One region of the Methylopila sp. 73B genome, then DNA from elsewhere that is predicted to be linked to it. Evidence: predicted binding sites of a transcription regulator. Region 1 holds the regulator's gene; each other region holds the start of a gene.
The links. The regulator LexA, encoded in region 1, represses DNA repair genes until DNA is damaged. The targets are predictions, from matches to a motif close to TGTTCNNNNTGTGTTCNG.

Region 1 (7,207 bases):
CGGGGTCGGCGCGACGATTTCGGGTTTCGCCGCCTTCGGCTGAGGGCCGATCGGCGCGGTGCCGGGGCTCTGGGCCTGCGCGGGAGCCCCATGGAGCGCGCCGACGGACAGGGCGGCGGCGGTCAGAAGACGTCTGAAGGACACGAAGCGATTCCCGCGGGCGAGGCGTGGCGGATGCCTGTCGCGACAAAGCCCGCCAAATGCGGCCCCGTCGGGGCGGCGCAGTCGGACGATCAGGCGCCCGGGGACCAGGCGTCGTAGTCCCCGGTCGCGGCCGGGCGGCGGCGATCGGCCGACAGGGTCGAACCCGCGGGGCGGTAGGCCTCGACCGAGCCGGTCTTGTTGGACCGGTGCGGCTTCTGCCACTCCTTGGCGGCGTAGCTCTCGCTTGTCGGCGGCGTGTCGACGGTGTGATGCATCCAGCCGTGCCAGCCGGTCGGAATGGCGGAGGCGTCAGCGTAGCCCGCGTAGACCACCCAGCGGCGCTCGGTTCCGAAGGCGGCGTTTTTGGTCGGGTCGTTCTTCAGCCGGTAGTACCGGTTTCCGACCTCGTCCTCGCCGACGAACTCCCCTCCCCGCAGCGCCACGCGCGTGCCGATGGTGGAGCCGTTCCACCAGGTGAAGATGTCGGTGAGGACGCTCATCAGGGACATTGCACACGTCTCCTTCGGGCCATCGGGCTGCGCGCGGAAGGTATGGTCTTGAGGCGTTTGAAAGTCCAGCAATCGGCGCGCCGACGCGACTTTCCCATCTATTGTCCACAGCGCTCGGTCTCGCGCAGGACCGGCTTTAGAAGGCGCGGTTTTGAGCAGAAAGGCCGCCGGAAGGAGACGTGATGCGCCTTTGATTCAGATCTGACGGACACCATATATTGTGTCAATCCGGCTGTGCCGTACGAGGGGTAGCGTCAGCAGGCGTGGAAAACCCCGGTTTGGACTCGACGGGCCCGCAAGAGCCATTCATGATTTTCCACAGCTCAATGGTCGCCAATGCGGGCTGCCGGATGGATCAGATCCGACAGCCCTTCAACGACCAAACCCACAACTCCTTGCCGAGCGTGGGGCAGGCAGTCGACGGAAGGCAGATTGTTGCCTTCATGCCAGAGGGTCAAGCTCGGCGCTCATTGGGAGCGTTCATATGCTCGAAACGGTAATCAATGCGATCCGTGAACGATCGATGGTGTATCTCGACTATCCTCCTGGCATGCGACTGATCGAACCGCACGCGGTTGGCTACGGCGGTAGAGGCCAATTGCTTATGCGAGCTTTCCAAATCGATGGCGCGAGTTCGTCTGGCGATAGGCGTGGGTGGAAGCTCTTCGAACTTGATCGCGCCGCCACACTAGGTCGGGCTGGTATGGTGTTTGATGGGCCGGAGGCGGGCTATCGACGCGGTGATAGAGCGATGACGCGTGGCGTGATCGTCGAGCTTTGACGGTTGGCGGGCGGCCTCGAAGCCGCCCGCATTTTCCACACCTAACTTCGAGGATGTCGCTTCCGGCACGACCTCTCTTTTTCCAACGCAAATTCCATCATTAGTGCTTCCGACACTTTTCATCACCATATGTAGTTGTCGGAAGGGCGCAGACGCCGGAACCGAATCGGGCGAATGTGGATTCGACAGTGGCAAGGCCGATCTAGCCTCTGAGCCCGACATCCACAGGCGTCAAAAACAAAGTTGCCGATCGATGGGGTAGCGCTTGCTCCCTGATCGGACACCTGTGTCCTTCGTTCAACGCTTCATGTTTTAGACTGGGGACGATCATGCGGATCGAACGTCGCTACACCACCGCCGGCCAGTCCCCTTACGCGGCGATTCCGTTCCGCAAGGCGACGAGCGAGATCCGCAATCCGGACGGCTCCACCGTGTTCCGCGCCGCCGACATCGACGTGCCCGAGGCCTGGAGCCAGGTCGCCGTTGACATCCTCGCGCAGAAGTACTTCCGCAAGGCCGGCATCCCGGCGAAGCTGAAGCCGGTCGAGGAGAACACCGTTCCCTCCTGGCTCTGGCGATCGGTTCCCGACCAGGCCGCGCTCGACCAGTTGCCGTCCGACCAGCGCTCCAGCGGCGAGCAGGACGCGCGCCAGGTGTTCGACCGGCTCGCCGGCGCCTGGACCTACTGGGGCTGGACCCACGGCTATTTCGACTCGGAAGAGGACGCGCGCGCCTTCTTCGACGAGCTCGCCTTCATGCTGGCGACCCAGAAGGCCGCGCCGAACTCCCCGCAGTGGTTCAACACCGGCCTGCACTGGGCCTATGGCATCGACGGACCCAGCCAGGGCCACTTCTACGCCGACCATCGCACCGGCGAGGTCCGCGCCTCCGAGAGCGCCTATGAGCGCCCGCAGCCGCACGCCTGCTTCATCCAGGGCGTCTCCGACGATCTGGTGAACGACGGCGGCATCATGGACCTGTGGGTGCGCGAGGCGCGCCTGTTCAAGTACGGCTCCGGCACCGGCTCGAACTTCTCCCAGCTCCGCGGCGAGGGCGAGCGGCTCTCGGGCGGCGGGCGTTCGTCGGGCCTGATGTCCTTCCTCAAGATCGGCGACCGCGCGGCCGGCGCCATCAAGTCGGGCGGCACCACGCGCCGCGCGGCCAAGATGGTCGTGGTCGACGCCGACCACCCCGACATCGAGAACTACGTCTCCTGGAAGGTGAAGGAGGAGCAGAAGGTCGCCGCGCTCGTCACCGGCTCCAAGGTCGTCAAGAAGCACCTCTCGGCGATCCTCAAGGCCTGCGTGAATTGCGAGGGGCCCGAGGGCGACTGCTCAAACCCGGAGAAGAACCCCGCGCTCAAGCGCGAGGTGAAGCTCGCCCGCAAGGCGATGGTGCCGGACAACCTGATCAAGCGCGTGCTGCAGCAGGCGGCCCAGGGCGTGACCGAGGTCGACTTCGACACCTACACCACCGACTGGGACGGCGAGGCCTACCTCACGGTCGCCGGCCAGAACTCCAACAACTCGGTGCGCGTCACCGACGACTTCCTGCGTTCGGTCGAGACCGACGGCGATTGGAATCTCGTCGGCCGCACCACCGGCAAGGTCACCAAGACGCTGAAGGCCCGCGGGCTGTGGGACCAGGTATCCTACGCCGCCTGGGCCTGCGCCGACCCCGGCATCCAGTTCCACACCACCGTCAACGACTGGCACACCTGCCCGGCGTCGGGGCCGATCCGGGCCTCGAATCCGTGCTCGGAGTACATGTTCCTCGACGACACGGCCTGCAATCTCGCCTCGCTCAACCTGCTGCAGTTCCGCCGCGCCGATAAGAGCTTCGACGTCGAGGCCTACGCCCACGCCTGCCGGCTCTGGACCGTGGTGCTTGAGATCTCGGTGCTGATGGCGCAGTTCCCGTCGCGTCAGATCGCGGCGCTCAGCTGGCGCTACCGCACGCTCGGCCTCGGCTACGCCAACATCGGCGGCCTGCTGATGTCGTCCGGGATCGGCTACGATTCCGACGCCGCCCGCGGCCTCTGCGGCGCGCTCTCCGCGCTGATGACCGGCACGGCCTACGCCACCTCGGCGGAGATGGCCGGCCAGCTCGGCGCCTTCGAGGGCTACCCGGAGAACCGCGAGCACATGCTCCGCGTCATCCGGAACCACGCCCGCGCCGCCCGCAGCGAGTCCGCCGGCTACGAGAGCCTCGCCACCCTGCCTGTGCCGCTCGACGCCGGCTCTTGCCCGGACCAGTCGATCGTGGCCGCGGCTCGAACCGCCTGGGACCGCGCGCTGTCGCTCGGCGAACAGAACGGCTTCCGCAACGCCCAGGTCTCGGTCATCGCCCCCACCGGCACGATCGGCCTGGTGATGGATTGCGACACCACCGGCATCGAGCCCGACTTCGCGCTGGTGAAGTTCAAGAAGCTCGCCGGCGGCGGCTACTTCAAGATCATCAACCGCGCCGTTCCCGAGGCCCTGCGTACGCTGGGCTACGCCGAGCACCAGATCGCCGAGATCGAGGCCTACGCCGTCGGCCACGGCTCCATGCGCCAGGCCCCGGCCGTCAACCCCAGCTCGCTGCGCGCCAAGGGCTTCCCCGACGCGCTGATCGAGACGCTCGAAGCGGCGATGAAGTCGGCCTTCGACATCAAGTTCGTGTTCAACAAGTGGACCCTCGGCGAGGCCTTCCTCACCGGCCAGCTCAAGGTCCCCGCCGAAAAGCTCGACGACGCCTCCTTCGACCTGCTGGCCTATCTCGGCTTCTCGAAGGCCGAGGTTGAAGCCGCGAACACCCACGTCTGCGGCGCGATGACCGTCGAAGGCGCGCCCCACCTGCGCCCTGAGCACTACCCCGTGTTCGACTGCGCCAACGCCTGCGGGCGGACGGGCAAGCGCTTCCTTTCGGTCGACAGCCACATCCGCATGATGGCGGCGGCGCAGCCCTTCATCTCGGGCGCGATCTCCAAGACCATCAACATGCCGAACGACGCGACGGTGGAGGACTGCTCCGCGGCCTACATGCTGTCGTGGAAGCTCGCGCTGAAGGCGAACGCCCTGTATCGCGACGGCTCCAAGCTCTCGCAGCCGCTCTCGTCCCAGCTGATCGCCGACGACAACGACGAAGAGGACGCCGTCGACGCGCTGGTCGCGCAGCCCAACGCGGCCCGCACCGCTCAGGTGATCGAGAAGATCGTCGAACGCGTCCAGCTGATCCGCGACCGCGAGAAGCTGCCGTCCCGCCGCAAGGGCTACACCCAGAAGGCGATCGTCGGCGGGCACAAGGTGTATCTGCGCACCGGCGAGTACGACGACGGCCGCATCGGCGAGATCTTCATCGACATGCACAAGGAAGGCGCCGCCTTCCGTTCGGTGATGAACAACTTCGCCATCGCCGTGTCGCTCGGCCTCCAGTACGGCGTTCCGCTGGAGGAGTATGTGGAGGCCTTCACCTTCACCCGCTTCGAGCCGGCCGGCTTCGTGCAGGGCAACGACACCATCAAGAACGCGACGTCGATCCTCGACTACGTGTTCCGCGAGCTCGCGATCTCCTACCTCTCGCGCTACGACCTCGCGCACGTCGACCCCTCCGACATCACGCCGGACGCGATCGGCGGCGGCGTCGAGCAGGGCAAGGCCCCGAGCGCGCCGGTGTCGAAGGGTCTGCTGCGCGGTCGTCAGCTGTCGGCGGTGCCGTCCGTCAGCCCGACGCCTGAGCCGAAGGGCGCGTCGAACGTGACCACGATCGGGACGCCCCGTCCCGTCTCCGCGGGCCTCGCCGTCCAAGGGGCGACCGCCCTCAAGCGCGAGCCGCAGCCGGCGGCCGAGGAGGCCCTTGGCCACCTCGCCTGGGAGGCCCCCGCGCCCGCCCCGGCCGCCAAGACCGCCGAGACCCGCCGCATGGAGGCTCGCGTCAAAGGCTATGAAGGCGATAACTGCTCAGAGTGCGGCAACTACACGATGGTCCGCAACGGCACCTGCCTGAAGTGCGACACCTGCGGAAGCACGAGCGGCTGCAGCTGAACGCCGACGACGTAGAGATCCGCGCTCTCTACGAGCCTTCGGCTGTCCGTAGCTGGACAATACCTTTCGAGAACCCGGGCGGTCCCAGTGGGGCCGCCCGGAAAGCTTTATGGAACATACGACGAACGTTTGCGCATGCTGCGCTGGGGCCGGTGGTGGTCCTGCAGGGAGATCTCCCCCGCGTCGCCCGGCGCCTCGGCGCCCAAGGCTTGTTAAGCCGCGCGGGAACGGAACGTTAAGAGTTGCGGAACACATCTAGAACAGGTAGATATCTGTTCATGATTTGTTTTGATTCTTGGCGGGCCCGCCCATGCTGACGCGCAAACAGTACGAACTGCTCCGCTTCATCCATGAGCGGCTGAAGGAGACCGGCGTGCCGCCCTCCTTCGACGAGATGAAGGACGCGCTGGATCTCAAGTCGAAATCCGGCATTCACCGCCTCATCATGGCGCTCGAGGAGCGCGGGTTCATCCGGCGCCTGCCGAACCGCGCGCGGGCGCTGGAGGTGGTGAAGCTGCCGGAGGCGGCGGCCCCCCCTGTCTCGCGGCCCACGGGCCGGTTCGCTCCCAACGTCATCGAGGGCAATCTGGGGCGGGTGCGCCCGCCGCAGTCGGACGACGACGACAACCGCATGGTCGCGATCCCGGTCATGGGCCGGATCGCCGCCGGCGTGCCGATCGAGGCGATCCAGGCGAAGAGCCACACCATCGCGGTCTCCCCCGACATGCTGTCCACGGGCGAGCACTTCGCGCTCGAGGTGCGCGGCGACTCGATGATCGAGGCCGGCATCCTCGACGGGGACCTTGTCCTCATCCGCAAGCAGACCGTCGCGGACACCGGCGACATCGTTGTCGCGCTCGTCGACGACGAGGAGGCGACGCTGAAGCGCCTGCGCAAGCGCGGCGCGTCGATCGCCCTCGAAGCGGCGAACCCGGCCTACGAGACGCGTATTTTCGGCCCCGACCGGGTGGCGATCCAGGGGCGGCTCGTCGGGCTGATCCGGCGCTACTGATCGTCGTCCAAAGGCAAGTCGTCGTCGGCCGGGTCGGTCGGGTCGACCGGCTTTGTAATGTCACTCGATTGCGGCGGACGACGGGGTTCGAAACGCAGCGCCAGAACGTCCGGCGGCGGGCGGACCGTCGCCGCCGCTCCCTCCCAGGGCCTATGTCCGGCGGGATCGCGCGCGGCGGTCGCGACGAATGCGTCGCCCTCGCGCGTGAGCGACAGCGCGCCGGTGGCGCGCAACGCGGCGCGGTCGATGACGGCCGCCGTCTTAGCGCAGGCAGGCGGCGCCTCAAGCCGGGTGATGACGAGCGCCGCCCGCCGGCAATCCTCCTCGAAAGCGCGCGCGTCCCAGACCAGCGCGACGTCGCGTTCGTCGTCGAGCCGGCCGACGCAGCCATAGGCGTCGCAGCGCGGCGTCGCCGACCTCGGTGGCCGGCCGTCGCGGTCGACGATGTCGCCGTCGGCCGCGAGCCAGACCTTCGCGGCGAAGGTGGTCGGGCGGGCGCCCAGCAGCGCCAGCCGCCCGTCGGCGCCCCGGATCGCGGCGGCGCGGCCGTCGCGGTCGATCACCAGGTCCGGTCGCCCAGGAGCCGCAGCCAAAGCGAGGCCCGCCGCAATTACGGGCGCGGCTGCGTAGCGGAGGGCGGTTCGCCACACGCAGAGCCAGGCCAGCCCCAGCGACAGCAGGGCGAGCGCCGGGGCGCCGAAGGCTGGGATCGCGCGCTCGGAGCCCGGCCAGGAGG
Region 2 (7,207 bases), 2.8 Mb from region 1:
CTGCGTTGCAGCATGACCAAGACTTCAGTATACCAATGACGTGGCTGGCGCTTGCGCTGGCCTAGCCCTCCTTGGGCGTTTCCTCCCTAGACTTGGGCCGGCTCTGCCGGCCCTTTTTTTTCCGGAGGGCTTCATGTCCGTCTCCGACGCCGCGCTCACGGCGGAACCCCACGCCTACGCCGCCGAGCGCGCTCCAAGCGCGCCTTACGGCGCCCGTCTCGCCCTGACGGCCCTGTCCGTCGGTGGTCTCGCGCTCGGGACCGGCGAATTCGCCGCCATGGGCGTGCTGCCGGACGTTGCGGCGGACGTCGAGGTCTCGATCCCCGCCGCCGGCCACATGATCAGCGCCTATGCGCTGGGCGTCGTGGTCGGCGCGCCGTTGCTCGCCGTGCTGTTCGCCAAGGCGCCGCGGCGCGCGCTGCTGGTCTGGCTGATGCTGTTCTTCGCGCTGGGCAATCTCGCGAGCGCGTTCGCCCCGGGCTATCTCTCGCTCACCGCCGGACGGTTCGTCGCCGGCCTGCCGCACGGCGCCTACTTCGGCGTCGCCGCGCTTGTGGCGGCGTCGCTCGTTGCGCCGAACAAGCGCGCGCAGGCGGTCAGCAACGTCATGCTCGGCCTGAGCGCAGCCAATGTTGTGGGCGTGCCGGCGGCCACCTGGCTCGGGCAGGCCTTCGGCTGGCGCGCGACCTTCATGGCCGTGGCGGCGCTCGGGCTGCTTACGGCGGTGATGGTGCGCGCCTTCCTGCCTGCGATCGCCGCGGCGGAGGGCGCAAGCGCGCGCCGCGAGCTCGGCGCCTTCGCAAAGCCCCAGGTCTGGTTCACGCTCGGCGTGGCGGCGGTCGGCTTCGGCGGCATGTTCGCGGTCTACAGCTACATCTCGCCCACGCTGACGGAGGTGACGGGCCTCCCGGTCAACCTTGTGCCGGTGATGCTCGCCGTCCTCGGCCTCGGCATGATCGCCGGCAACATCGTCGGCGGCATGCTCGCGGACCGCGCGCTCAAGGCCACGATCCTCGGGACGCTGGTCTGGAGCGCGGCGGTGATCGGAGCTTTCGTCTACGGCTCCGCCACGTTGTGGACCGCGACGGTCAACCTGTTCCTGATCGGCACCTGCATCGCGATCGGGCCGGCGCTCCAGACCCGGCTCATGGACGTGGCGGCGGATGCGCAGACCTTGGCCGCCGCGCTCAACCATTCGGCCTTCAACCTCGCCAACGCCATCGGCGCCTGGCTTGGGGGCGTCGCGATCGCGGCCGGCCTCGGCTGGACGGCCCCGGGCTGGGTCGGCGCGGTGCTCGCGCTCGGCGGGCTGGCGCTCGCCCTGACGTCGTTCTGGGTTGAGAAGCGCGACGCCCGTCAGGCCGCTTCCGCAAGATAGCTCGCCGCGAGAGCGAGGTCGTCGACGAAGCGTCGGTACTCCTCCTCCCGGCGCGCCTCGTCCGGCAGGCGCAGCAGATAGGACGGATGCACCGTGACCAGCACGTCCGGCGCGCCGTCGCGGCGGGCGATGCGCCCGCGGTGCTCGCCCACCTTCACCGGCTTCCCGAAGGCCGCCCGCGCGGCGGTGGCGCCCATCGCCACCACGAGCCGAGGCTTCAGGAGCGCAAGTTCGCGCTCGAGCCAGGGGCGACAGGCGTTGATCTCGGTCGGACCGGGCGTCTTGTGCAGCCGGAATTTGCCGCGCGGCTCGAACTTGAAGTGCTTCACCGCATTGGTGACGTAGACCTTGCCGCGTTCGAGGCCGGCCTCCGTCGCCGCCTTGTCGAACAGCGCGCCGGCGGGGCCGACGAACGGCCGGCCGGCGATGTCCTCCTTGTCGCCGGGCTGCTCGCCCACGACGACGATCGTCGCGGAGGGCGGCCCTTCGCCGAACACCGCCTGGGTCGCGGGCTCCCACAGCGGGCAGGCGCGGCAGGCGTCGACCTCCTCATGCAGCGCTTCGAGCGACGTTGGTTCGCCGCGGTCCGGGGAGGCTTCGATCGGCGTCATGCGCTGGCCTTTCTTCGGCGCCGGCGCGGGGGCGGCGACCATGTCGGCCGTCGCCTTCGCCGCCGAAGCGATCAGGGGACGAATGAGCGAAGCCTCCGGAAGGTTGCGCCAGTACTTCCGCGGCATCTCCGCCCGCATGGCGTGGACCTTCAGCCGGGCGGGATTGAAGATGCTGGCGTAGTAGGTCCGCCAAGCGTCCTCCAGAACGTCGCTGTCCGGCGCGTCGGCGCGGCGGCCGCCTTCGCCGAACGCGAGCGTGGAGCCGTCCCAATGGGCGGAGCGCTCCGGCGTCAAGATCGACCAGCGCATGGCCGCGAACCGGCGCATGAAGAACGGCGCGGTCGCCTCGACGATGTGATGCTCCGGCTCGAACCAGGCGACGAACCACGCGCCGTCCTCGCGCGCGACCTCCCGGAAGCGGACGAAGGCGGTCATCTTGTGCCTGTCGCGCCGCACCGCCTTGGCGAGACCGAGCGCGCGCACGACGTCGGGATCGGCGGCGTCCCCCAGGAGGGTTCGGTCGGCGGCGAGCCGCAGCAGCAGCCGGTAGCAGAGGTCAAAGCGGCCGGGGTCGCTGTGCAGCAGCGCGACCTCGGCGAGATCGAGAAAGGCGCGCGGCACGGAGAGCGCGGAGGGGGCGGGCGGCGGCGCCTCCGGCGCGACAGGCGCCGCGAACAGGTCGCGATCCTCGTCGCCTGTGGTCCAGACCACGTCGTGCGGAAGCACGCCTTCGGAGGCCAGCGCGCGTGCGGCCGCGCGCCAGCCGGCGACGTCTGAGGGCCCCGCAAGCGCGATCCGCCGCGGACTCACAGCGCGAGCGCCATCTGCCGCGGCTGGGGAACGAAGCGTTCGATCAGCCGCTCGCTTTCGAGCGTCGCGATCGACGGCGTGTGGTCCGCCAGCTTGAGGAAAGGCAGGGCCTTGGCGAGCGGCGCGCGCATGCGGCGCAGATCCTCGACCCTCAGCATGCGGAACCGGCGGGCGGACAGGATGCGGTCCACCACCGTCTTGCCGAGGCCGGGCGTGCGCAGCAGCTGATCGCGGGAGGCGCGGGCGACGTCGAGCGGGAACTGCTCGCGGTGACGCAGGGCCCAGGCGAGCTTCGGATCGATCGCGAGGTCCAGCATGCCGCCGCCTTCGGTGATCTCGGCCACGTTGAAACCGTAGAACCGCATCAGCCAGTCGGCCTGATAGAGCCGGTGCTCGCGCACCAGCGGCGGCGCGGCCAGCGGCAGGGCGGCGCTCGCGTCCGGGATCGGGCTGAAGGCGGAGAAATAGACCCGCTTCAGCCGGTAGGAGCCGTAGAGGTTCGCGGAGGTCGTCAGGATGGCGCGGTCGTCGGAGGCGTCGGCGCCCACGATCATCTGGGTGCTCTGGCCGGCGGGCGCGAAGCGCGGCGGGCGGGCGCGGCCGACGGCGGTCGGCTCCTTCGCCTCGTCGATCCGCCCGCGCAGATCCGCCATGGTGCGGCGGACGGCGCGCAAATCCTTCTCCGGCGCGAGGCGCTTCAGGCTGGTCTCATCAGGCAGTTCGACGTTGATCGACAGCCGGTCGGCGTAGAGGCCGGCTTCCGCGATCAGCTCGGGCGCGGCGTCCGGAATGGTCTTGAGGTGGATGTAGCCCTTGAAGCCGTGGTCGAGGCGAAGGCTCTTCGCCACCCGCATCACCTGCTCCATCGTGTAGTCCGCGTTGCGGATGACGCCGGACGAGAGGAACAGCCCCTCGATGTAATTGCGCCGGTAGAAGTCGAGCGTGAGCGTCACCGCCTCCTCGACTGTGAACCGCGCGCGCGGCGTGTTGCTGGTGGCGCGATTGACGCAATAGAGGCAATCGAACGCGCAGGCGTTGGTCAGCAGGATCTTAAGAAGCGAGATGCAGCGGCCGTCGGGCGCGTAGGAGTGGCAGATGCCGGCCCCCTCGGTGGAGCCGAGCCCACGCGCCGGCCCGCCCTTCGACCCCGCCGAGTTGCGTTTGTCCGTGCCGCTCGAGGCGCAGGACGCATCGTACTTCGCGGCGTCGGCGAGGATGGCGAGCTTGGCGGTGATGTCCACGGAGTTCTTTCTCTGTTCCATCTGGCTTTCGACAATATGTTCGATATTTGTTCCGATCAAGGGGTGCTCCAGTGAGTCTTTCGCAATTAGGCCGCAGGAGACCCACGCAGTCGGCTGCGGCGTCTTGACTCAGTTTTGATGCGCTCCCTATAAGAGAACAGAACAAGAACTTTTGCGGATTTCCAACGATGACGACGCGCGCTGCGGCGGAGACGCTGGACGCGCTCAGGACGGTTGTGGCCCGCATCGAGGCCGACGCGTCGGGCGCTCTCGGCGCGGAGGAGCGGATCGTCCTCGGCGTGCCCGAGATGGACGCGGCGCTCGGCGGCGGGCTTCGGCGCGGAGCCCTGCATGCGGTGTCGGGCGCGTCCGCGGCGGGCGCCGTCGCGGCCACGGGTTTTGCGGTCGCGCTCGCCGTCAAGGCGGGGCGGCGGGGGAGGACGGCGGTATGGATCCGACAGGACATGTCCGGGCGCGAGACCGGGGAGCCTTGGCCGATGGGGCTGGCGGAGCTCGGCTTCGATCCCGACCGGCTGGTGGTGGTGCGCGCGCCGGACGAGGCGGCGACGCTGCGCGCGGCGGAAGCCGCGCTCGCCTGTCCGGCTCTCGCGGTCACGCTGATCGAGCCCTTCGGTCGCCTGGCGGCGTTCGACCGCGTGGCGGTGCGGCGGCTGGCGCTCGCCGCCGGCCGCTCCGGCGTGCCGGCGATCGTGGTGCGGGCGGGGGCGCCCTCGCTCGCCGCGCCCGTGGGGTTCTCGGCGGCGGAGACGCGCTGGCGGGTCGCTCCCGCCGCGTCGCCCCCCGGAGAGGAGGACTGGGGACGGCCGCGCTTTCACGTCGAGCTGGTGCGCAACCGGCGCGGCGGCCTCGGGCGGTGGACGCTCGGATGGGACGGCCATGAGCGCAGCTTCGCCGTGGCCGCAGGGAACGCCGGAAGCTTCGGCGCCGGCGCGCAGGATCATGGCGGTCGCCTTGCCGAACCTCCCCGTCGAGCGGGTGCGGCGGCGGGAGCGGGCGGTGGGCTCCGACGCGCCGGATGACCGCCCGCTCGTTATCGTCGAACGCCAGGGCGCGGCGCTCCGCATCGTGGCGCTCGACGCCGCGGCGGAAGCGGCGGGCGCGAGGCCCGGGCTGCCGCTGACGGAGGCGCGCGCCATCCGTCCGGACCTGCGCGTGGTCTCGGCCGACGCCGCGGCCGATCGCGCCCTGCTCACGGCGGTGGCCGACTGGTGCGACCGCTACACCCCGCTCGTCGCGCTCGATCCGCCCCACGGCCTGCTGCTCGACGTCGCGGGCTGCGCGCATTTCTTCGGCGGCGAGGCGGCGATGGCGCAGGATGTGACGGAGGCGCTCGCGCGCCAAGGCCTCACGGCCCGCGTCACGGTCGCGGGCGGAGCCGGCGTCGCCCGGGCGCTGGCGTGGTTCACGGCCGGCGGCGTGCCGACGCCGGAAGAGGAACGCGCGCGCCTTGCCGCGCTTCCGGTCGCGGCGCTGGGTCCCGCGGAGGCGGTCCGTACCGGCCTCGCTCGCGCCGGCCTGACGACGCTCGGCCAGCTCGCGGCCCGCGGCCGGGGCGAGCTCGTCGCGCGGTTCGGCTCCGGTCTCGTGGCGGCCCTCGACCAGGCGCTTGGCCGGGTCGATCCGCCGATTTCGCCGCGGCGCCCGGCGCCCGTACGGATGATCGAGCGCCGGTTTCCCGAACCCGTCCTCACCCAGGATGCGGTCGTCGCTGCCTGCCGGGCTCTCGCGGGCGCGCTCGCCGGCAGGCTCGAGGCCGCGGGCGAGGGCGTGACCCGCGTCGAGGCCGCCTTCTTCCGCGCCGACGGCAAGGTCTCGCGGATCTCGGTCGCGACCGGCCGGCCGACGCGGAATCCGGAGATGCTGCTGCGGCTCCTCAGGGAGCGGCTCGACGCGCTGGCGGATCCGATCGATCCTGGCTTCGGCTTCGATCTCGTCCGGCTGTCGGCGCTCGCGGTCGAGCCGCTCGCCCCCGAGGCGGTCAGCCTCGATCCGGGCGCGGCGGAGGAAGGCGCGGTCGCGGAGCTGGTCGATCGGCTCGCCGCCCGCCATGGCCGCCGCCGCGTGCTGCGCTTTCTGGCCGGCGACGTCCATCGTCCGGAGGGCGAGGCGCGGGCGCGCCCCGCCCAGGCGATGTCGGCCGGGGGCGGGCGATCGGCTGCGCGTGCGGCGAGCTGGCCCGCGCCGTCCCTCGCGGAGCCGCCGCGCCGGCCCTTGCGGCTGTTCGCCGATCCGGAGCCGATCGAGGTTCTGGCCGAGGTGCCGGACGGACCGCCGATCCGCTTCCTGTGGCGGCGGGTGGCGCATGCGGTCGCCCGCGCGGAGGGGCCGGAGCGGATCGCGCTCGAATGGTGGCGGCGCGACCCGGGCGCGCTGACCCGCGACTACTTTCGGGTGGAGGACGCGGAAGGCGCCCGGTTCTGGCTCTACCGCGACGGGCTTTACGTCCGGGAGGCGGAGCATCCGCGCTGGTTCCTGCATGGACTGTTCGGATGACCGCCTTCGCCGAACTCGCCGCCATGACGGCCTTTTCCTTCCTCCGCGCCGGCTCGCGGCCGGAGGAATACGTCGCGGCCGCGGCCTTCTATGGGCTCGAGGCCATCGGGATCGCCGACGTGAACTCCGTCGCGGGCGTCGTCCGCGCCTATGCGACGCTCGGCAACAAGGACCTGCCGCAACCGACGCCGAAGCTGGTGGTGGGCGCGCGTCTGGTGTTCGAGGACGATGCGCCCGACGTCGTCGTGCATCCCCGCGACCGCGCCGCCTGGGGGCGGCTCTGCCGGCTGCTCAGCCTCGGCAAGGAGCGCGCGGCGAAGGGCGAGTGCCGCCTGTTCTTCGAGGATCTGCTGGCGTGGCGCGAGGGGCTGCTCGCCATCGTCATGCCGTCGCGGGCGCCCGGTCGCGAGACGGAGCGCGCGCTCGCGGCGCTGAAGGAGACGGGACGCGACGCGACGTGGCTCGGCGCGACCATGCCGCGGCGCGGCGACGACGCCCGCAGGCTTGCGCGGCTGAAGCGCCTGGCGTCCCGCGTCGGCGTCCCGCTTCTCGCCACCAACGAGCCGCTCTGCCACACGCCCGACCGACGGCCGCTGCTCGACGTCGTCACCTGCATCCGCGAGGGCGTGACCCTCGACGGCGCGGGCCGCAGG
Region 3 (7,207 bases), 1.2 Mb from region 1:
AGGCGACGCTGCGCGAGATCGCGCTCTCGGTCGGCTTCAAGGACGTGTCGTTCCAGTACGAGCCGGTGGCCGCCGCGCTCGACTACGAGCGCGAGATCTCGCGCGAGGAGCTGGCGCTGATCGCCGACATCGGCGGCGGCACCTCGGACTTCTCGGTCATCCGGCTCTCGCCCGACCGGCACGGCCGCGCCGAGCGCGGCTCGGACATCCTCGCCAACGACGGCGTGCGGGTGGGCGGCGTCGACTTCGACCGCCGCTTGAGCCTCGGCGCGGTGATGCCGCTGCTCGGCCTCGGCTCGCCCATGAAGCGCAAGGAGCTCGAGGTCCCCTCGACCTATTTCCACGACCTCGCCACCTGGTCGAGCATCAACAAGCTCTACGACGGCCGCACCGCGCGGCAAATCCGCGAGGTCCGGCGCGAGGCGGCGAAGCCCGAGCTGCTGGACCGGCTGCTGACCGTGATCGAGGCCGAGGCCGGCCATGGTCTCGCGGCCGACGTCGAGGCGGGCAAGATCAGGCTCTCCGACGCCGAGCGCGCGACCTTGCCGCTGGACTTGGTGGAGAGGGACCTGACGGCGGAGCTGACGCGCGACGGCTTCATCGCCCACACCCGGCGCCAGTCGGAGAAGATCACGGCCTGCGTGGCGAGCTGCCTCGCGAAGGCCGGCGTCGGCGCCGGCGAGATCGACGCCGTGTTCCTCACCGGCGGCTCCACCCGCGTGCCGCACGTGCGCGCCGCGATCCTCGGCGGCCTGCCAGGCGTCCGTGTGGTGGAGGGCGACGTCTTCGGCGCGGTCGGCGCCGGCCTCACCCTCGAAGCCGCCCGCCGCTATGGGGCGATGGCCGCGGCGTAGACGGGCGCGAAGCTCGGCTCCATCACTTTCAAATGACCCGCAACGTCGTAGTCCCCCTCTCCCCTTGCGGGAGAGGGTAGGGGTGAGGGGTCGTCCGGGACGCCCTCCAACGTTTCAGGATGGCCCGGACGACCCCTCATCCGGCGCTTCGCGCCACCTTCTCCCGCAAGGGGAGAAGGGAAGGGAGGTTCGAGGCGGAATGGCTCCGGAATTTCCGCCGTGGCGGACGTTCTGCTTGTGTTCCGTAAACCTTCGGCCGTTACATCGGTCGTCATGAGCCTCGCACCGATTCGCATCCTCGGCGTCGACCCGGGCCTCCGCCGTACCGGCTGGGGGATCATCGTCGCCGAAGGGTCCCGCCTGTCCTTCGTCGCCGCGGGCGTGATCACGCCCGACGACACGCGCGATCTCGCCGACCGGTTGGCGGCCCTGCACGCCGGGCTCTCCGCCGTTCTCGCCGAGCACGCGCCGCACGAGGCGGCGGTCGAGGAGACCTTCGTCAACAACAACCCGTCGGCCACGCTCAAGCTCGGACAGGCCCGCGGCGTGGCGATGCTGGTGCCGGCGCTCGCGGGGCTCGCGGTCGCGGAATACGCGCCGAACCTCGTGAAGAAGACCGTGGTGGGCGCCGGCCACGCCGAGAAGCGGCAGATCCAGGCCATGATCGCCATCCTGCTGCCGAAGGCGACCTATAAGGGAGCCGACGCGGCCGACGCGCTCGCCGTCGCGATCTGCCACGCCCAGCACCGGGGCGCCCGCGCGCGCCTCGCGGCGGCGACGAGGATGAGCGCATGATCGGCAAGCTCACCGGCACGGTTGATTCCGTCGGGCCCGACTGGGTCATCCTCGACGTCGGCGGCGTCGGCTATGTCGTGCACTGCTCCGCCCGCACGTTGCAGCGGCTGCCGAAGGCCGGCGAGATCGCGCGGCTTTCGATCGAAACCCATGTGCGGGAGGACCGCATCCAGCTGTTCGGCTTCATGGCCGATCTGGAGCGCGAGTGGTTTCGGTTGCTGAACACGGTGCAGGGCGTCGGCACGAAGGTCGCCCTCGGCGTGCTGTCGGTGATGGACGCCTCGGACCTCGCGACCGCGATCGCCCTGCAGGACAAGGCGGCGATCTCCCGGGCGCCGGGCGTCGGCCCCAAGGTCGCGATGCGCATCGCCGCGGAGCTCAAGGACCGCGCGCCGCTGTTCGCCGACGTCGATCCGGCGCTCGCGCGCTTCGCCGGCGAGGTCGCTGAGGCCCGTGGGCCTCAGCCCGCGCGCGACGCGGTCTCCGCCCTCGTCAACCTCGGCTACGCCGCCCCGCAGGCGAGCGGCGCCATCGCGGCCGCGCTGAAGGCCGCGGGCGACGGCGCGACGACGGAGCAGCTGATCCGGGCCGGGCTGAAGGAGCTGGCGAAGTGAGGGGTCAGGCGGGGTTGAGAACGTCGCGGTAGATGTCGGCCAGGGGCACCTCGACGCCGATGCCGGGAAGCGGGAGGATCGCTTCGAGGCCGTCGATAACCTGAAGGCCGCGCCAGACCCCGTCGATCCGATCGAGGGTTTCGATATGAGCGCGATCCTGGACGACGAGCACGTAATGCATCAACGACGGAATGCGTTGATAGACATGCCATTTCGCCATGCGGTCGCGCGCTTCCGTGCCGTTCGACATCACCTCGACCAGTACGACCGGGGTCTGGACCGAGGTGGCGCCGGGCGGCAGCGGCCCGCAATGCACAAGCACGTCCGGAAGCAGCGAGGCGTTGAGCTCGCGCTCCTTGAGGTAAAACGTCTCAGTGAGCGTCCGGCACGGCGAGCCTGCAGCCCGCAGACGCTCCCGAATGCCGGAGGCGAGGTTTTGGATGATGTAGTTATGCTCCCAGCGCACGCTCACCGTCATCTTGACGACGCGACCGCCGATCAGCTCCCAGCGCTCGTTCTTCGGCTTGTCCGCGAGAAACTCTTCGAAGTCGTCGAACGACATGTAGTCGTAGTCGGCGGTCGCGCGGCTCATGGGGCTCTCCGGTCCGCACCAAATGTAGCGCGGTCGCGATCGACGTGCGAGACGTTCGGTGTGACCGACACAAACGCCTTCGCTGCGCCGCGATGACCGCCCAAAGCCCCGTCCGCGACCCGCATATGCGCGACGACGACCTCGACCTCGAGGCGTCGATCCGGCCGCAGACGCTTGCGGACTTCACCGGCCAGAAACAGGCGCGCGAAAACCTCTCGGTGTTCATCCAGGCCGCCAAAGCCCGCGGCGAGGCGCTGGACCATGTGCTGTTCGCCGGCCCTCCGGGGCTCGGCAAGACCACGCTCGCCCAGATCGTCGCGCGCGAGCTCGGCGTCGGCTTCCGCGCCACCTCCGGTCCGGTGATCGCCAAGGCCGGCGACCTCGCGGCGCTGTTGACCAACCTCGAGGAGCGCGACGTGCTCTTCATCGACGAGATCCATCGCCTCAACCCGGCGGTGGAGGAGATCCTCTACCCCGCGATGGAGGACTTCCAGCTCGACCTCATCATCGGCGAGGGGCCGGCGGCCCGATCGGTGCGGATCGACCTGTCGAAGTTCACGCTCGTCGGAGCGACGACCCGCGCGGGCCTGCTGACGACGCCGCTGCGCGACCGCTTTGGCATCCCGATCCGGCTGAACTTCTACGAAGTCGACGAACTGGAGCTGATCGTGCGGCGCGGCGCGCGGGTGCTGGGGCTGCCGATGCGGCCCGAAGCGGCGCGCGAGATCGCGCGGCGATCGCGCGGCACGCCGCGCATCGCGGGACGGCTGCTGCGCCGGGTGCGCGACTTCGCCGCGGTGTCGGGCGACGCGGAAGTGACGCGCGAAAGCGCCGACCGCGCGCTAAGATTGCTCGACGTGGACGACCTGGGCCTCGACGCCATGGACCGGCGCTATCTCTCGATGATCGCGACCCACTACAACGGCGGCCCCGTCGGCGTGGAGACGATCGCGGCCGCCCTGTCGGAGCCGCGCGACGCGGTGGAGGAGATCATCGAGCCCTATCTCATCCAGCAGGGCTTCATCCAGCGGACGCCGCGGGGGCGCATGCTCACCGCGCACGCCTTCCGGCACCTGGGGCTGAGCGTTCCGAGCGCCACCTCCCAGGCGCCGCTGTTCGACCTCGGCGAGGACTGATGACCGCTAATCTCGAAGACGGCGTCGGGGGGCGCCTCGACGGCGTGCGCCATGTGCTGACGCTGCGCATCTACTACGAGGACACCGACTTTTCCGGCGCGGTCTACCACGCCAATTACCTCCGCTACATGGAGCGCGGACGCACCGAGATCCTGCGGGCGATCGGCTTCGACCACCGCAAACTGTGGGAGACCGTGCGCGAGGGCTTCGTCGTTCGCCGCATGACGGTCGACTACCTGCGGCCGGCGCACATGGACGACGTCGTCGCCATCACCACCTGGGTGCATGACGTGAAGCAGGCGTCGCTGACGCTCGGCCAGTCGGTGACCCGGGACGGCGAGACGCTGGTCACCGGCCTCGCCGTCTGCGCCTACGTGCGCGAGGGGCGGCCGGTGCGGATGCCGGAGCGCATGCGCAAGGAAATGGCGCGGACGGAGTAGCGGCGGCCGCGCGTCAGCCCCGCCGCGCGCGCGCGAGCATGTTGCGGAAGCCGCGCGACTCCGGGTCGACCACCGCCATGAAGATCGTCGAGTTGCAGAGGTTCTTGCGACGGACGATCGCGATCACCACGCCCCAGAGGCCGCCGGAGCTGATCACCGGCCCGCCGGAATCGCCGCGGCACACCGCGCCGCCGGTGGTGCCGAGGGCGACGGCGGTCGGACCGTCCGTCACGACCTCGGCGTTCACGCGGGCGAACCGGAGCTGACCGGCGGAGGCTTCGTCGGCCGGCGTGCGGAGGCCCGCGCCGGCGAGGATCGATTTCAGCTTCGAGGCCTCGACCGGACGTTTCGCGAGCGCGATCGGCCGGCGGCCCTTCGGCGCGAGCGTCGCGAGCTTCAAAATCGCGAGATCGGCGCCCAGCAGGTCCGGCCGCGGGTTTTCCGCGTCGCCCCGGCCGGCGAAGTCCGGATGCATCGCGCCGGCCGCGACCTCGATCGTCTCGGCGATGCGGTTCGAGCGGTCGAAGAACTGAGCCACCACGACGCTCGGGCCGCCGAGGTCCGCAAGGCAATGGCCTGCGGTCAGCACTAGGTCGCGCTCGATCAGCACGCCGGTGCAGTTCGCGACCTGCGCGCGGTTGCGGGCGGTCGGCGTCAGGCTGGTGATGAACACCGTCGCGCGCGTGAGGCGATCGCCCGCGGGCGCAGGCGAGCCGCCGGAGAGCGCGGCCGCCGGGGTCGCCAGCAGCCCTGCGAAGGCGATGGCGGCGGAGGCGCGAAGCAGGATGGAACGCATGTACGAAAATCCGGATCGGCGCCGCCGGGGGCGAGTCTGCGGTCGGGGTCTCGGCGCACCATGGCACGCCGAATCCCAAACGTCCGTTCACGCCGGGCGCGCCGGCGTTTCGGTCCCGCGCCTGTGTCCGTCGGGCGACAACCAGGGCGGGCGGTTTCAGTCGAGCGCGGCCCGCATGCGCCGGAAGCCCTCGGAGGCGGGGTCGACCGGGGTGACGACGATCCGCGCGCCGCAGCCGCCGCGCGCCTTCAGGATCGCCGCGACCACGCCCCAGAGCGCGCCGTCGCGCGCCACCGGACCTCCGGAGTCGCCACGGCAGGCGGCGCGCGCGAGGCTCGCGAAGGCGATGCGCGGGCCCTCGCCGGTCGCGAAGCGCACCTCGGTCGCCGGGGTGAGCTTGAGTCGGCCCGAGCGCGCGTCGGCGCCGGGCCCGTCGCGGCCCGTGCCCGCGGTGAGCGACGGCGCGCCGGCGGCGGCGGGCGCGAGCGCGAGCGGGCGCGCGGGCGTCGGCGCGGCGAGCTTCAGCAGCGCGAGATCGGCGGCGATCTCCGCCCGCCGCGTGGAGGGATCGCCGGCCCGTTCGCGCCAGCCGACGACATGATCGGGATGCCGCGCGAACCGCGCGACGCGCAGCGGCGGCGCCTTCGGCCGGTCGCCGTCATAGGCGAAGGCCGCCACCTGGGAGGGCGACGCGATCCCGTCCAGGCAATGGCCGGCGGTCAGCACGAGGTCGGGCGCGATCAGCGCGCCGGTGCATTCCGACACCCGCGCGCGCCCGTCCGCGGTCGGCGCGATCGCCTGGACGGCGACCGTCGCCGCGCTGAGGCCGTCGTCGGCGGCGAGCGCCGGGGCCGCCGGGAGGGCGAGCAGGAGAGCGTGGGCGAGCGTGCGGAACATGGCGGGACGACCTCGGGTGCGGCGCGGCGCTGCGGCGCCATCGCCACAGCCCGGTTTGGTAACGCGTCATTAACCCTGACAAGTCATTAACGACGTGGGGAAGCGGGTCCGGGTCGCAGTTTCAACACATTAGCGCGCGACTAGCGCGGACGCTCCGAGCCCGACGTCCCGTGGATGCCCGGCGTGGCCGGCTTTCTTTCGAGCCGCCCGCGCGGCGAAACGCGACGCCCGCCACACCGGAGCGTGGAGACGACCGGACGATGCCTACGCCAGACATGTCGCTGTGGGGCCTATTCCTGCAGGCCCACTTCGTCGTGAAGTTCGTGATGCTCGGACTGCTCGCGTCGTCGGTCTGGTGCTGGGCGATCGTCGTCGACAAACAGCTCCTGTTCTCGCGCACCAAGCGCAACATGGACCGCTTCGAGAAGATCTTCTGGTCCGGCCAGAGCCTCGAGGAGCTCTACCGCTCGCTGTCGAACCGGCCGAACACCTCGATGGCCGCGCTGTTCGTGGCGGCGATGCGGGAGTGGAAGCGCTCCTACGAGAGCGGCGGCCGATCCGTCGCCGGCCTCCAGCAGCGCATCGACAAGGTGCTCGACGTGACGATCTCGCGCGAGGTCGAGCGGCTGGAATCCAAGCTCCTCGTGCTCGCCACCGTCGGCTCGGCCGGCCCCTTCATCGGCCTGTTCGGCACGGTCTGGGGCATCATGACCTCGTTCCAGTCGATCGCCGCCTCGAAGAACACCTCGCTCGCGGTCGTGGCCCCCGGCATCGCCGAGGCGCTGTTCGCCACCGCGATCGGCCTGGTGGCCGCCATTCCCGCGGTCATCTTCTACAACAAGTTCTCCAGCCAGGTGACGCGCCAGGCGAGCCGCATGGAAGGCTTCGCCGACGAGTTCTCCGCCATCTTGTCTCGCCAGCTCGACGAGCGAGGCTGACGCGATGAGCCTTGCGGGAGCGATCTCATGGGCATGAGCGGCGGCGGCGGCGGAGGCGGCGCGCACGGGGCGAGACGCCGTCGGCGCAGCGCCGTCATGTCCGAGATCAACGTGACCCCGATGGTCGACGTGATGCTGGTGCTGA
Region 4 (7,207 bases), 590 kb from region 1:
CGAGCTGCTCTCCAAGATCCTCGGCATCAACGGCCACGCCGTGGTGCAGCCCATCGACGGGCCGCTGACGGACTACCTCGCGCTGGCCGACCGGCTGGGGAAGGTCGACGGCGTGAAGTACGTCATTCCCCAGGTGGAGGGGCAGGCGCTGGTGTCCTCGCCCTCCGCCTCGGGCGGCGTGCTGGTGCGGGGCGTGCGCGCGCAGGAGCTCGGCAAGCTGCCGTTGGTCTCGCGGACCATCCGCGAGGGCACGCTGGAAGGCTTCGACGACGGGGAAGGGCTGCTGATCGGCCGCCGCCTCGCCGACCAGCTCGGCGTGCGCGCCGGCGACACCATCTCGCTCGTCACCCCGCGCGGCGCGGTGACGCCCATGGGCGTGACGCCGCGCATCAAGGGCTACCGCGTGGCGGCGATCTTCGAGATCGGCATGTCGGAGTACGACGCCGCGATCGTCTTCATGCCGCTTGGCGAGGCCCAGGCCTACTTCAACCGCGAGGACGACGTCTCCTCGATGGAGATCTACCTCGACGACCCCGACGCCATCGACAGGGTCAAGCCCGAGCTGCAGGCCGCCGCCGGCCGCGCCGTCTACCTGCTGGACTGGCGCGACCGCAACAAGACCTTCTTCTCGGCGCTGGAGGTGGAGCGGAACGTGATGTTTCTGATCCTCACGCTGATCGTGCTTGTGGCCGCGCTCAACATCATCTCCGGCTTGATCATGCTGGTGAAGGACAAGGGGCGCGACATCGCGATCCTTCGCACGATGGGCGCGACCAGCGGGGCGGTGATGCGGATCTTCCTCATCACCGGGGCCAGCATCGGCGTGGTCGGCACGCTGGCGGGCTTCGCCCTCGGCATGATCGTGTGCGTGAACATCGAGGCCATCCGCGCCTTCATGGCCTACCTCACCGGGACCGAACTGTTCTCGCCCGAGGTCTATTTCCTCAGCCAGCTGCCGGCGGACCCCAACCTGCGCGAGACCGCGACCGTGGTGCTGATGGCGCTGGCGCTCTCCGTGCTCGCCACGCTGTACCCTTCATGGCGCGCTGCCAAGCTCGATCCCGTGGAGGCGCTGCGCTACGAATGAGCGACGTCGACACCCACACCGATCCGCAGGACGACGGCGGCCCCGGGGCGCCCTACGAGGAGCGCCCGCCGCTGCTGGTGCTCGACGGCGTCGTGCGGCGCTACCGCCAGGGCGAGGCGACCCTCGAGGTGCTGGCCGGCGCCTCGATGGTGATGAACGCGGGCGAATCGATCGCGCTGATCGCGCCTTCGGGCACGGGCAAGTCGACGCTGCTGCACGTCGCCGGACTGCTGGAGCGGCCGGACAGCGGCGAGGTCTTTCTCGACGGCGAGCCGACCTCGGGCCTCTCCGACGACGCCCGCACCGCGATCCGCCGCAACCAGATCGGGTTCGTCTACCAGTTCCACCACCTGCTGCCGGAGTTCTCCGCGCTCGAAAACGTGGTGATGCCGCAGCTCATCCGCGGCCTCGCCCCCGCCGAGGCGGAGAGCCGCGCGAGGGACCTGCTCGGCTACCTCGGGCTTGGCAAGCGCCTGACCCACCGGCCGGCGGAGCTCTCCGGCGGCGAGCAGCAGCGCGTCGCCATCGCCCGCGCCGTCGCCAACGCGCCGCGTCTGCTGTTTGCGGACGAACCGACCGGCAACCTCGACCCGACCACCTCGGCGCATGTGTTCCAGACGCTGACCGCGCTCGCCCGCGCTTCGGGCCTCTCCGCCATGGTCGCGACCCACAACCTCGACCTCGCCGCGACGCTTGACCGCCGCGTGACCCTGCGCGACGGGGTGCTGGTGGAGGTGTGAGCGCAAGCTAGCGGCTTCGGCGGAGCGTGAGAGGCTCAGATCGCCACGCCGTCATGCCCCCGCCTTCGCGCGGGTCTGCGCGACTTTGGGCAGAGCTCGACGCCTTGGTCGTAGACACCCGGCTTCGCGGTCCGTCCAGCACACCCTGCCGGTTAACCCGCGCCAGGCCGTTTCGACCTTTTCCTTAACCACCCCCAACCCTCCGGCTCCCGCCCCTGTGCGAAAGCGCTTGACCGGCTGTGGAGAAGAAACAAAATAGGAACATAACAAGTCCAGAACGGGAGTGCGTCATGGACCGGACCGACGGTTGGAACTTGGTGCTAGGGGTAGTAGGGGGCGCGATCGAGCTCGGCTCCGTCATGGTTTTTTTTGGCGCGCTGGTGCTTTGGGCGGACGCCTTAGGGTCGGTCTGACGGGAGCATCTCCGCCCGCGCCTGTGGAGACCCGCGTCTCCCGGGGCGCGCCTGGGTTCGCGGCGGAGTAGGGTGGGCGCGACGACACGAGGGAGGCGCGCGATGGCCGACGGCGGACTGAAGGGCGATCTCGGCTTCGTCCATCTCCACGTGCGCTCGTCCTTCTCGCTGCTCGAAGGCGCGCTGACGGTCGCGAAGATCGCCGCAGCGGCGAAGGCCGACCACATGCCGGCGATCGCGCTCACCGACGACAACCTGTTCGGCGCGCTCGAGTTTTCTGAGAAGATGGCCTCGGCTGGCGTGCAGCCGATCATCGGCATGGCGCTTGACGTCGAGTTCGCCGACCGCGAGGAACGCTCCGGTCGCCCGATGAAGGACGCGGGCCGCCCTCTCATCGTGCTGCTTGCGCGCTCCGAGGCCGGCTACCGCAACCTGATGGCGCTCGGCAGCCGCGCCTTCCTCGAAAGCGACGTCAACGAAGGCCCGCACGCGACCCTCGCGATGCTTGAGGCGCACCGCGACGGGCTGATCGCGCTGAGCGGCGGCCCCGAGGGCCCTGTGGACCGCATGCTGCTGGAAGGCGCCGACGACGTCGCGGCCGCGCGCCTGCAGACGCTGGCGGCGCTCTATGGCGACGGCCTCTACGTGGAGCTCCAGCGCCACGGCACGGCGAACGAGCGTTCGGTGGAGGGGGCGCTGGTCGACCTCGCCTACGCCCAAGGGATTCCGCTGGTCGCGACCAACGGCGCGCGCTTCGCGGAACGAAGCGATCACGAGGCGCATGACGCGCTGATCTGCCTCGCCGAAGGCCGCGTGCTGGCGGAAAGCGAGCGTCGCCAGTTCACGGCCGACCACAATCTGAAGTCCCGCGCGGAGATGGTGCGGCTGTTCGCCGATCTGCCCGAGGCGACCGCCAACACCGTCGAGATCGCGCGCCGCTGCGCCTACCGGCCGCGCACCATGAAGCCGATCCTGCCGCGCTTCACGGTCGGCGACGGCGTCGTGGACGAGGCGGCCGAACTGCGCCGCCAGGCGGTCGAGGGCCTCGCCTCGCGCCTTGCGGCGCATGGGCCCGCCCCGGAGCTCGACGTCGAAACCTACGAGCGCCGCCTCGACTTCGAGCTCGGCGTCATCGAGCGGATGAAGTTCCCAGGCTACTTCCTGATCGTCGCCGACTTCATCAAATGGGCCAAGGACCAGGGCATCCCGGTCGGCCCCGGCCGCGGGTCGGGCGCGGGCTCGCTCGTCGCCTATTCGCTCACCATCACAGACCTCGATCCGCTGAGGTTCGGCCTGCTGTTCGAGCGCTTCCTAAATCCCGAGCGCGTGTCGATGCCGGACTTCGACATCGACTTCTGCCAGGACCGGCGCGAGGAGGTGATCCGCTACGTCCAGGCGCGCTACGGCCTCGACCGCGTCGCGCAGATCATCACCTTCGGCACGCTGCAGGCCCGCGGCGTGATGCGCGACGTGGGCCGCGTGCTCGAGATGCCCTACGGCCAGGTCGACAAGCTCTGCAAGCTCGTGCCGCAGAACCCCGCCAATCCCGTCACCTTGAAGCAGGCGGTCGCCGACGAGCCCAAGCTGTCGGAGGCGCGCGAGGAGGATGAGAAGGTCGGGCGCATGCTCGACATCGCGCTCAAGCTCGAGGGGCTTTACCGCCACGCCTCGACCCACGCCGCCGGCATCGTGATCGGCGACCGACCGCTGTCGGAGTTGGTGCCGCTCTACCGCGATCCGCGCTCCGACATGCCGGTCACCCAGTTCAACATGAAGTGGGTGGAGCCGGCGGGCCTCGTGAAGTTCGACTTCCTCGGCCTCAAGACGCTGACGACGCTGACGACCGCCGTGAACCTGCTGAAGCGGCGCGGGGTGACCGTGGAGCTCGACAAGATCCCGCTCGACGACGCCGACACCTACGCCATGCTGTCGCGCGGGGAGACGGTCGGCGTGTTCCAGCTGGAAAGCGCGGGGATGCGGCGCGCGCTGGCCGACATGAAGCCGGACCGGTTCGAGGACATCATCGCGCTCGTCGCGCTGTACCGGCCGGGCCCGATGGCCAACATCCCGGTGTACTGCGCTCGGAAGCACGGCCAGGAAAGGCCGGAGTATCCGCATCCCAAGCTCGAGCCGATCCTGGGAGAGACCTTTGGCGTCATCATCTACCAGGAGCAGGTGATGCAGACGGCGCAGTCGCTCGCCGGCTACTCGCTGGGCGAGGCCGACCTGCTGCGCCGGGCGATGGGCAAGAAGATTCGCGCAGAGATGGACGCCCAGCGCGAGCGCTTCGTCACGGGCTGCGTCGACAATGGCATCGGCAAGGCGGACTCCTCGACGATCTTCGACCTGCTCGCGAAGTTCGCGGACTACGGCTTCAACAAAAGCCACGCGGCGGCCTATGCGCTCGTCGCTTACCAGACCGCCTATCTCAAGGCGAACCACCCCGTGGAGTTCCTCGCGGCCTCGATGACCCTCGACATGGGCTCGACCGACAAGCTGGCGGAGTTCCGCCAGGAGGCGATCCGCCTCGGCATCCCGGTGAAGCCGCCGTGCGTCAACCGCTCCGCGGTCGCCTTCGACGTCGACGACGGCGCGATCCTCTATGCGCTGGCGGCGCTGAAGGGCGTCGGCGGCCAGGCCGTGGAAGGGTTGGTCGCCGCGAGCCGCGCCAAGCGCTTCGCGGACCTGCCGGACTTCGCCCGGCGGCTCGACGCCAAGGCGCTGCCCAAACGCGCGCTGGAGAGCCTGATCCAGGCCGGGGCGCTCGACGCGCTGGAGCCGGACCGGGCGCGGGCGCTCGCCTGCGTCGAAGGCATCATGGGCGTCGCCTCGCGCACCCGCGATTCGGCGGCGGTCGGCCAGCACGACATGTTCGGCGGTTCGGCGGACCCGATCCGCCCGTCGCCGCATGAGAGTTGGTCGACCGGCGAGCGCCTGAAACGCGAATACGACTCGGTCGGCTTCTTCCTCTCCGGCCATCCGCTCGACGACTACAAGCCGCTGCTCGCGAAGCTGCGGGTGCGCAGCTATGTCGACTTCGTCGCGGCTGCGAAACAGGGCGCGACGGCGGGGAGGCTCGCCGCCACCGTGCTCGCCCGTCAGGAGCGCAAGACCAAGTCCGGCAATCGCATGGGCGTGATCATGCTGTCCGATCCGACGGGCCACTACGAGGCCGTGATCTTTTCGGAAGGGCTCGCCAAGCATCGGGACCTGCTGGAGCCCAACACGCCGGTGATCGTCTCGGTCAGCGCCGCGGTGGAGGGCGACGAGGTCCGGCTGCGCTTGGAAAGCGTCGAGCCCTTGGACCGCGCGGCCGAGAAGCTGCAGCGGTCGGTGCGGGTCTTCATGCGGGCGCCGGAGCCGATCGACGCGCTGGCCAAGCGGCTCGAGCCCGGCGGCGACGGGGAGGTCGCGGTGGTGTTGATGCTCGAGGAGGGCGAGACCGAAGTCGAGATCCGCCTGCCGGGCCGTTACCGCGTGTCGCCCCAGATCGCCGGCGCGTTGCGAACGGTGCCCGGGGTCGTGGCGGTCGAGGCGGCCTGACGCCGGCGGCGGCCGGCATGCCGGGCGCGCTTCGGCCGGCGGTTGGGGACGGAGACATGTTTTCCGGTTGACACCGCGGCCTCCGCCCCGCAAAAGCAGCGCCGCGAAACGCGCTGCGTCCTGGGACGCGCCGCGGCTCGCATCGTCCCGCAGGCGGCAAGCCTACGGGCCGGACTGTGGAGGGGTGCCCGAGTGGTTAAAGGGGACGGACTGTAAATCCGTTGGCTCAGCCTACGTTGGTTCAAATCCAACCCCCTCCACCATCCACCGGCCCTCTCGCGCGCGGGTGTAGCTCAATGGTAGAGCAGCAGCCTTCCAAGCTGAATACGAGGGTTCGATTCCCTTCACCCGCTCCAAGTCTTCCAGCCTGAGCCGTTCGGCCCGAGGGTAGGTAAGGCCAATCTCAGGTCTTGCTGGGAAAGCCGGCGCCGTCTGATATCCAAGGCTTAGCGGGGAGGCTTTCGCTGTTTAGCGGCGCGCGGCGCAGGAGCTTGCGGCCGTCGTTGAAACGGCCGCGTTTTTCCCGCTTGTGAAACGAGCGAAACCCGCCTAGAGGAGCGTCGCTTCTCGCCAAACACGAGACTTCACGCAGGATACCGCTGATGGCCAAGGAAAAGTTCGCGCGGACGAAGCCGCATTGCAACATTGGGACGATTGGTCATGTTGACCATGGCAAGACGTCTCTGACGGCGGCGATCACGAAGGTTCTTGCTGAGACGGGCGGCGCGACGTTTACGGCGTACGACCAGATCGACAAGGCGCCGGAAGAGAAGGCGCGCGGCATCACGATCTCGACGGCGCACGTGGAGTACGAGACGGCGAACCGGCATTACGCGCACGTCGACTGCCCCGGCCACGCCGACTACGTGAAGAACATGATCACGGGCGCGGCGCAGATGGACGGCGCGATCCTGGTGGTTTCAGCGGCGGACGGCCCGATGCCGCAGACCCGCGAGCACATCCTGCTGGCGCGCCAGGTCGGCGTTCCGGCGCTGGTGGTGTTCCTGAACAAGTGCGACCTGGTGGACGACGAGGAGCTTCTGGAGCTGGTCGAGCTCGAGGTGCGCGAGCTTCTGTCGAAGTACGACTTCCCGGGCGACGACATTCCGATCATCAAGGGCTCGGCGGTCGTTGCGCTGCAGGGCGGCGACCCGAAGCTCGGCCATGACGCTGTGCTCGAGCTGATGAAGGCGGTGGACGCCTACATCCCGCAGCCGGAGCGGCCGATCGACCAGCCGTTCCTGATGCCGGTCGAGGACGTGTTCTCGATCTCGGGGCGCGGCACGGTTGTGACCGGCCGCGTTGAGCGCGGGATCGTGAAGGTCGGCGAGGAAGTCGAGATCGTCGGCATCAAGGCGACGGTGAAGACGACGGTGACGGGCGTCGAGATGTTCCGCAAGCTTCTGGACCAGGGCCAGGCGGGC

Region 2: a site for LexA is predicted at 4,078-4,095, ahead of K244_RS0119120 (putative DNA modification/repair radical SAM protein). Genes of this name have one in related genera too.
Region 3: a site for LexA is predicted at 1,082-1,099, ahead of ruvC (crossover junction endodeoxyribonuclease RuvC). Genes of this name have one in related genera too.
Region 4: a site for LexA is predicted at 2,074-2,091, ahead of dnaE (DNA polymerase III subunit alpha). Genes of this name have one in related genera too.

The regions. Positions count from the first base shown of each region.
Region 1 covers NZ_JAFV01000001.1:1,155,702-1,162,908, forward strand. The annotation lists gene K244_RS24400 (DUF2155 domain-containing protein) at 1-144, opposite strand, end outside; gene K244_RS0105620 (NADH:ubiquinone oxidoreductase subunit NDUFA12) at 234-653, opposite strand; gene K244_RS23870 (hypothetical protein) at 1,138-1,434, shown strand; gene K244_RS0105625 (vitamin B12-dependent ribonucleotide reductase) at 1,764-5,459, shown strand; gene lexA (transcriptional repressor LexA) at 5,770-6,471, shown strand; gene K244_RS0105635 (ComEC/Rec2 family competence protein) at 6,465-7,207, opposite strand, start outside.
Region 2 covers NZ_JAFV01000001.1:3,961,773-3,968,979, forward strand. The annotation lists gene K244_RS0119110 (MFS transporter) at 134-1,378, shown strand; gene K244_RS0119115 (UdgX family uracil-DNA binding protein) at 1,357-2,799, opposite strand; gene K244_RS0119120 (putative DNA modification/repair radical SAM protein) at 2,796-4,040, opposite strand; gene K244_RS24260 (hypothetical protein) at 4,229-5,080, shown strand; gene K244_RS0119130 (DNA polymerase Y family protein) at 5,001-6,554, shown strand; gene K244_RS0119135 (error-prone DNA polymerase) at 6,551-7,207, shown strand, end outside.
Region 3 covers NZ_JAFV01000001.1:2,347,156-2,354,362, reverse strand. The annotation lists gene K244_RS0111385 (Hsp70 family protein) at 1-854, shown strand, start outside; gene ruvC (crossover junction endodeoxyribonuclease RuvC) at 1,128-1,649, shown strand; gene ruvA (Holliday junction branch migration protein RuvA) at 1,646-2,263, shown strand; gene K244_RS0111370 (Uma2 family endonuclease) at 2,268-2,855, opposite strand; gene ruvB (Holliday junction branch migration DNA helicase RuvB) at 2,981-3,991, shown strand; gene ybgC (tol-pal system-associated acyl-CoA thioesterase) at 3,991-4,431, shown strand; gene K244_RS0111355 (S1 family peptidase) at 4,445-5,227, opposite strand; gene K244_RS0111350 (trypsin-like serine protease) at 5,384-6,124, opposite strand; gene tolQ (protein TolQ) at 6,385-7,062, shown strand; gene tolR (protein TolR) at 7,090-7,207, shown strand, end outside.
Region 4 covers NZ_JAFV01000001.1:1,748,549-1,755,755, reverse strand. The annotation lists gene K244_RS0108405 (lipoprotein-releasing ABC transporter permease subunit) at 1-1,087, shown strand, start outside; gene K244_RS0108400 (ABC transporter ATP-binding protein) at 1,084-1,827, shown strand; gene dnaE (DNA polymerase III subunit alpha) at 2,343-5,783, shown strand; tRNA gene K244_RS0108385 (tRNA-Tyr) at 5,962-6,046, shown strand; tRNA gene K244_RS0108380 (tRNA-Gly) at 6,066-6,139, shown strand; gene tuf (elongation factor Tu) at 6,386-7,207, shown strand, end outside.